One region of the Priestia megaterium genome, then DNA from elsewhere that is predicted to be linked to it. Evidence: predicted binding sites of a transcription regulator. Region 1 holds the regulator's gene; the other holds the start of a gene.
What was found. Region 1 encodes CtsR, which represses protease genes until heat stress. Its sites were predicted from a motif close to ATGGTCAATAAAGGTCAAACA; they were not measured.

Region 1 (3,415 bases):
GACACAGGTAGGCGAGGAGAGAATCCTAAGGTGATCGAGAGAACTCTCGTTAAGGAACTCGGCAAAATGACCCCGTAACTTCGGGAGAAGGGGTGCTCTGGTAGGGTGTATAGCCCGAGAGAGCCGCAGTGAATAGGCCCAGGCGACTGTTTAGCAAAAACACAGGTCTCTGCGAAGCCGCAAGGCGAAGTATAGGGGCTGACGCCTGCCCGGTGCTGGAAGGTTAAGAGGAGGGGTTATCCTTTGGGAGAAGCTCTGAATCGAAGCCCCAGTAAACGGCGGCCGTAACTATAACGGTCCTAAGGTAGCGAAATTCCTTGTCGGGTAAGTTCCGACCCGCACGAAAGGCGTAACGATCTGGGCACTGTCTCAACGAGAGACTCGGTGAAATTATAGTACCTGTGAAGATGCAGGTTACCCGCGACAGGACGGAAAGACCCCGTGGAGCTTTACTGTAGCCTGATATTGAATTTTGGTACAGCTTGTACAGGATAGGTAGGAGCCTGAGAAGCCGGAGCGCTAGCTTCGGTGGAGGCGTCGGTGGGATACTACCCTGGCTGTATTGAAATTCTAACCCGCGGCCCTGATCGGGCCGGGAGACAGTGTCAGGTGGGCAGTTTGACTGGGGCGGTCGCCTCCTAAAATGTAACGGAGGCGCCCAAAGGTTCCCTCAGAATGGTTGGAAATCATTCGTAGAGTGTAAAGGCACAAGGGAGCTTGACTGCGAGACCTACAAGTCGAGCAGGGACGAAAGTCGGGCTTAGTGATCCGGTGGTTCCGCATGGAAGGGCCATCGCTCAACGGATAAAAGCTACCCCGGGGATAACAGGCTTATCTCCCCCAAGAGTCCACATCGACGGGGAGGTTTGGCACCTCGATGTCGGCTCATCGCATCCTGGGGCTGTAGTCGGTCCCAAGGGTTGGGCTGTTCGCCCATTAAAGCGGTACGCGAGCTGGGTTCAGAACGTCGTGAGACAGTTCGGTCCCTATCCGTCGTGGGCGTAGGAAATTTGAGAGGAGCTGTCCTTAGTACGAGAGGACCGGGATGGACACACCGCTGGTGTACCAGTTGTCTTGCCAAAGGCATCGCTGGGTAGCTATGTGTGGACGGGATAAGTGCTGAAAGCATCTAAGCATGAAGCCCCCCTCAAGATGAGATTTCCCATAGCGCAAGCTAGTAAGATCCCTGAAAGATGATCAGGTTGATAGGTCAGAGGTGGAAGCGTGGCGACATGTGTAGCTGACTGATACTAATCGATCGAGGACTTAACCAAACTTTAAAAGTGTAAGCTTTACTCAGCAAACTGTTACCTAGTTTTGAGAGAGCAATCTCTTGTCTGGTGGCGATAGCGAAGAGGTCACACCCGTTCCCATACCGAACACGGAAGTTAAGCTCTTTAGCGCCAATGGTAGTTGGGACTTTGTCCCTGTGAGAGTAGGACGTTGCCAGGCACCTGAAAAAGGACTAGCTATTTTAGCTAGTCCTTTTTTGTTTACAATTTATTTGTTTTATGAAAAAGTATAGTAAGAACAATAAAATTCGCGATTTGCAGGTTTTGAAATAAATTTTAGTGGCAACGATAAAAGTAAAGAATAAACTTTAATAGTACATAGTTGAAAATTTTTTCGTTTCCTTTTATATTTAAATTAAGGTCAAATATAGTCAAAGTCAGAAGGAGGGGGCAGCGTGCCAAATATCTCTGACATTATCGAACAGTATTTAAAACAAGTACTTGAATTAAGTGAAAGAGAAATTGTTGAAATAAGGCGCAGTGAGATTGCTGATAAATTTCAATGCGTTCCGTCGCAAATTAATTACGTTATCAATACCCGCTTTACGGTTGAGAGAGGTTATCTTGTAGAAAGTAAGCGAGGCGGCGGCGGATTTATTCGTATTGCAAAAGTAAAAATGCATGATGCAGCGGATTTGTTTCAGCAAGTGATTGAGATGATTCAAAATGAAATTTCACAAGTAAGTGCTGAAAATGTCATTATTAGGTTAGTTGAAGAAAAAGTCATCACAGAACGAGAAGCAAAAATCATGTTGAGCGTTATCAATCGTTCAGTTATTAATATTGAACTTCCTTATCGTGATGAGCTAAGAGCCAATCTTTTAAAAGCAATGCTTAATTCATTACGCTACCGATAAGCTCATGATCTATTTTATTTAGAACAGGGAGTGATGACAGGATGATTTGTCAGCAATGTGAAACGAGACCTGCAACTCTTCACTTCACAAAAATTATTAATGGTGAAAAGACGGAGATGCACGTATGTGAACAATGCGCTTCAGAAAATGGAGATGCATTTTCTTTTTCAAATCAGCAAGGTTTTTCAATCAATAACTTACTAGCTGGCCTACTTAACCTAGACCCAGCAGTAACTGAAAATTATAAGAAACAAAGTCAGGACGTTCTTTCTTGTCCTACTTGTGGCATGACATATCAAAAATTTGCTAAAATCGGCAGGTTTGGATGTGCAGATTGCTACAAAACATTTGAGCGACCTCTTATTCCTTTCTTGAAGAGGCTGCATGGAGGTAATTATCTACATCATGGAAAAATACCAGCAAGAATTGCAAGTAATCTTCATTTAAAAAAGGAATTACAGGCATTAAGATTGAACTTAAAAGAGTATATCGAAAAAGAGGAGTTTGAGAAAGCAGCCGAACTCCGAGATCACATTCGATTACTAGAAAAGAAGATGAACGAATCGAGAGAGGAGGAAGCGTAATTCATGTCCCAGGATTTGTTCTTTTCCCAGCCTGTTAGCTCTTGGATGCGTCAAGAAGCTTCGAATTCAGATATTGTGCTAAGCAGTCGAATCAGGCTGGCTCGAAATTTAACTCATTATCTTTTTCCAACTCTCTTTTCTAAAGAACAAGCAGTTGAAGTGGTTCGAGTATTTGAGCAAGTTTTTCAAAAAAGCGAGAACACCAATCAGTGGAATTTGCATTTACTAAAGATGAACGAATTACAGCCTCTTCAAAAGCAAGTGTTGGTTGAAAAACATCTTATCAGTCCTAACTTGGCTGAAGGAGACAACAACGGAGCTTGTTTTTTATCAGAAAAAGAAGATTTGAGTATTATGGTTAATGAAGAAGATCATTTACGCATACAATGTTTATTTCCAGGCCTTCAATTATCTGAAGCTTTAAGCACAGCGAATAAAGTAGATAATTGGATTGAGAAATACGTAGATTATGCGTTTGATGAAAATAGAGGGTATTTAACCAGCTGTCCCACAAATGTGGGTACTGGGCTACGTGCATCTGTGATGATGCATCTGCCGGCTTTAGTGATGACCCGTCAAATTCATCGTATTATTCCCGCTATTAACCAGCTTGGCTTAGTGGTGAGAGGAATTTATGGAGAAGGTAGCGAAGCTTTAGGGAATATCTTTCAAATTTCTAATC
Region 2 (3,415 bases), 320 kb from region 1:
CCATTTTTTATAAGCAAATTCCTCAAAGTGATGTGTCAAAATTTGCTCTATTTTTTCTGTCCATTGATTACTTCTTTTTAATTGGAGCATTAAGCACTCCTGTAAACTTCTCGCCCCTACTCCTGCCGGGTCCATCTGCTGCACAAGTTGAAGAGCCTTTTCAACCTGCTCTTGATCTTGGCCAAGCTGGTTAGCAAGTATGATTAACTCATCGTGCAAATAGCCAGCATCATCCAGACTATGAATAACAAACTCAACGGCTGCCTGCTCACATTCATCTAATTTTAATAATGCGGATTGATTCATTAAATGTTCGTACAGCGTTTCTTTAGGAGCTGGTATACTGCTCATATAATCTGTTGAATCAGAAGTTGCATGATTTTTTTGATTGTGAGATGTATTGACGGGCAGCTCTGAAAAATCTATAAGCGGATTTTGAAGCGCCTGCTCATGTAAAAACGCTACAATATCCATCGATGAATATTGTAAAAGAGAAATAGCTTGTGATAATTCTTTTGACATCGTCAGTTTTAACGACTGCTGCTGAAATAATCCAATTTCCATTATTTCTCCCCTCCCCTTCATCTATTTTACTATAAAAACGCTTTCAAAGAGCATGTAACTATTTTTTATATGTAATTTTTTCATCAAAAAATCTCCGTCAACCTTTGTTAACGAAGCATTTCATCCTATTTTTAGTTACTAACCATCAAAAAAGTAATAGAGCTATACACCTTTATAACTTTTCATTATAATTCGCGCCTACTACATGATCCGAGTACTAATTCGACATGACGTTTTCTGCGTCATGTCGAATTTTCTGCATTTGTATAATATATAGAAGAATTGCTTATTGAATAGTTTGTGCCATTTGCATAAACTTGTCTAAGTTTTCTGCGTCATTTTTCGTAAAAATGGTTAGCTTCATTGGTTTCTTTCCTTTAACCAACACGGCGTTTACCGTATGATCGCCAGATGTGGCTTCATACCAGACAGAATCTTTGAAGATTCCATTCTCTTCAAAATTCTTTTTCTCTGCTGCATTTTTATTAACTGCTGTTGCCGTTTGTTTAACAGATTGAGCAGCGTCATCCAGCGATGCTTCTGATGAAAGCATTTCAATACGCATAAATTGAGAATCATCTGAAGTTAACACTAACGCATCTTTTCCAGGTTCTTCACCCGTTAGTTTATAGCCGTCCATTACTTGAATAGAATAATCTTGTTCTGGGCTTTTTGTTAGTTTTGTTTCTGAAGAAGACCTTGACTGCCCACCTTCCGCCGTTTCGCTAGTCGATGATTGACTTCCTGAAGGTTCGGCTGAGACCTCAGCAGAATCCGCATCTTTTTTCGACTCTTCTTTTGCAGCGCCTGATGTTTGATCAGATTTAGAAGCTGTATCCTGCTGAACATTTTCTGCTTGATCATTAGACTTCGGCTGAGCAGAATCTTCGTTCGTCCCGCATGCAGATAGTAATAGGGCTACCGATGCACTGACAATGAAAAGTTTGTTCATGTATTTCATATTTATTCCTCCTCCGTGTTTCTTTTCCTTATATACTGTTTTATAGTATTCTGACAAATTCCGCAACCGGTACAATGGAATTAATTTCTTGCTTCCTTACGCGTATAAAGGGTTATAGAAGGAAAATAAATATTATTTTTTGAGAAGATGAGCCTTTTTACTCAAAATAAAAAACGTTGCGTAATCCGCAACGTTTTAAGACGCCCTCGACAGGATTCGAACCCACCCTAAGAGAACCGGAATCTCTTGTGCTATCCACTACACTACGAGGGCATATTTGTCACAACTTCCATTATAGGAGAGAAAACTTCTCTTTTCAATAGAATACTACGTTTATTTTTTTAAGAAGGGGGAAAAATTTTAATAATGTCAAAGAGGAATACATAGTCTTTTAAGCGAATATGTGTAGTAGAGGTTCTTTTGTTTGACCTTTATTGACCATACGTGTATTATAGGTACATAACAAATTATTCTTGTTAAGGAGGAATTTAATATGAACTTAATTCCTACAGTTATTGAACAAACAAACCGTGGTGAACGTGCTTATGACATTTATTCACGTTTATTAAAAGACCGCATTATTATTTTAGGTAGTGCTATTGATGATAATGTAGCTAACTCGATCGTTTCTCAGCTTCTATTCTTAGCTGCTGAAGACCCAGAAAAAGATATCTCACTTTATATCAACAGCCCAGGTGGCTCTATTACAGCTGGAATGGCTATCTATGATACGATGCAATTCATTAAGCCAAAAGTTTCTACAATTTGTATCGGTATGGCTGCATCAATGGGTGCTTTCTTACTGGCTGCTGGTGAAAAGGGCAAACGTTTTGCTCTTCCAAACAGCGAAGTAATGATTCATCAACCTCTTGGTGGTGCTCAAGGACAAGCTACTGAAATCGAAATTGCGGCAAAACGTATTCTATTCTTACGTGAAAAACTAAATTCAATTTTAGCTGAGCGTACAGGTCAACCGTTAGAAGTGCTACAACGTGATACAGATCGTGATAATTTCATGACTGCTGAACGCGCTTTAGAATACGGTCTAATTGACAAAGTATTAGAAAACGACCCTAAATAAGAAAAAAGCCTTTCCCACTTTGGGAAAGGCTTTTTTATGCATCGTTCTCTACGTAAGCGACTAACGCATCCATTGCTTCTTTTTCATCTACCCCTTCAACAATGAGCGTAATAAGAGAACCGTTATTAATCGCTAAGCTCATTAACCCCATGATACTTTTAGCGTTGACTACTTTCTCATCTTTCTTCAAGTACACATCAGATGTAAAACGAGTTGCTTCTTGCACGAATAGTGCCGCAACACGAGCTTGTAATCCCGTTTTTAATTTTACTTCTACTTGTTTTTCCATGATAAAATCCTCCCCCTTGCAATTCCCCTTATGTGACTGGCTGACCGGCGCGAAGCTTGTCTGCTATTTGGTCAATTTTACGCAATCGATGGTTAATGCCTGATTTGCTAATTTGACCTCCAGATACCATCTCACCAAGCTCCTTTAACGTAACGTCTTGATATTCCACACGCAAACGAGCAATTTCTCTCAGCTTTTCTGGTAAGATATCTAATCCAGCTGTTTCATCAATATAACGAATGTTTTCCACTTGACGAATGGCCGCTCCGATTGTTTTGTTTAAGTTAGCTGTTTCACAATTAACTAAGCGATTAACGGAATTTCGCATATCTCGGACAATTCTTACATCCTCAAACCGTAAAAGAGCGTTATGGGCTCCAATGATATTTAGAAACTCCGTAATTTTTTCAGCTTCTTTCAAATAGTTAATATAGCCTTTTTTTCGTTCTAATGTTTTACTATTCAATTGAAATTCGTTCATTAAATTGCATAAAGCTTCGTTGTGCTCTTCATACAATGA

Region 2: a site for CtsR is predicted at 1,947-1,967, ahead of clpP (ATP-dependent Clp endopeptidase proteolytic subunit ClpP). Genes of this name have one in related genera too.

Annotation. Positions count from the first base shown of each region.
Region 1 is NZ_CP023317.1:82,633-86,047, forward strand. Features, by position in the region: rRNA gene CEQ83_RS00420 (23S ribosomal RNA) at 1-1,274, shown strand, start outside; rRNA gene rrf (5S ribosomal RNA) at 1,337-1,452, shown strand; gene CEQ83_RS00430 (CtsR family transcriptional regulator) at 1,688-2,149, shown strand; gene CEQ83_RS00435 (protein-arginine kinase activator protein McsA) at 2,191-2,733, shown strand; gene CEQ83_RS00440 (protein-arginine kinase McsB) at 2,737-3,415, shown strand, end outside.
Region 2 is NZ_CP023317.1:4,789,200-4,792,614, forward strand. Features, by position in the region: gene rpoN (RNA polymerase factor sigma-54) at 1-564, opposite strand, end outside; gene CEQ83_RS24605 (hypothetical protein) at 851-1,525, opposite strand; tRNA gene CEQ83_RS24610 (tRNA-Arg) at 1,727-1,798, opposite strand; gene clpP (ATP-dependent Clp endopeptidase proteolytic subunit ClpP) at 2,019-2,606, shown strand; gene CEQ83_RS24620 (HPr family phosphocarrier protein) at 2,641-2,895, opposite strand; gene whiA (DNA-binding protein WhiA) at 2,924-3,415, opposite strand, start outside.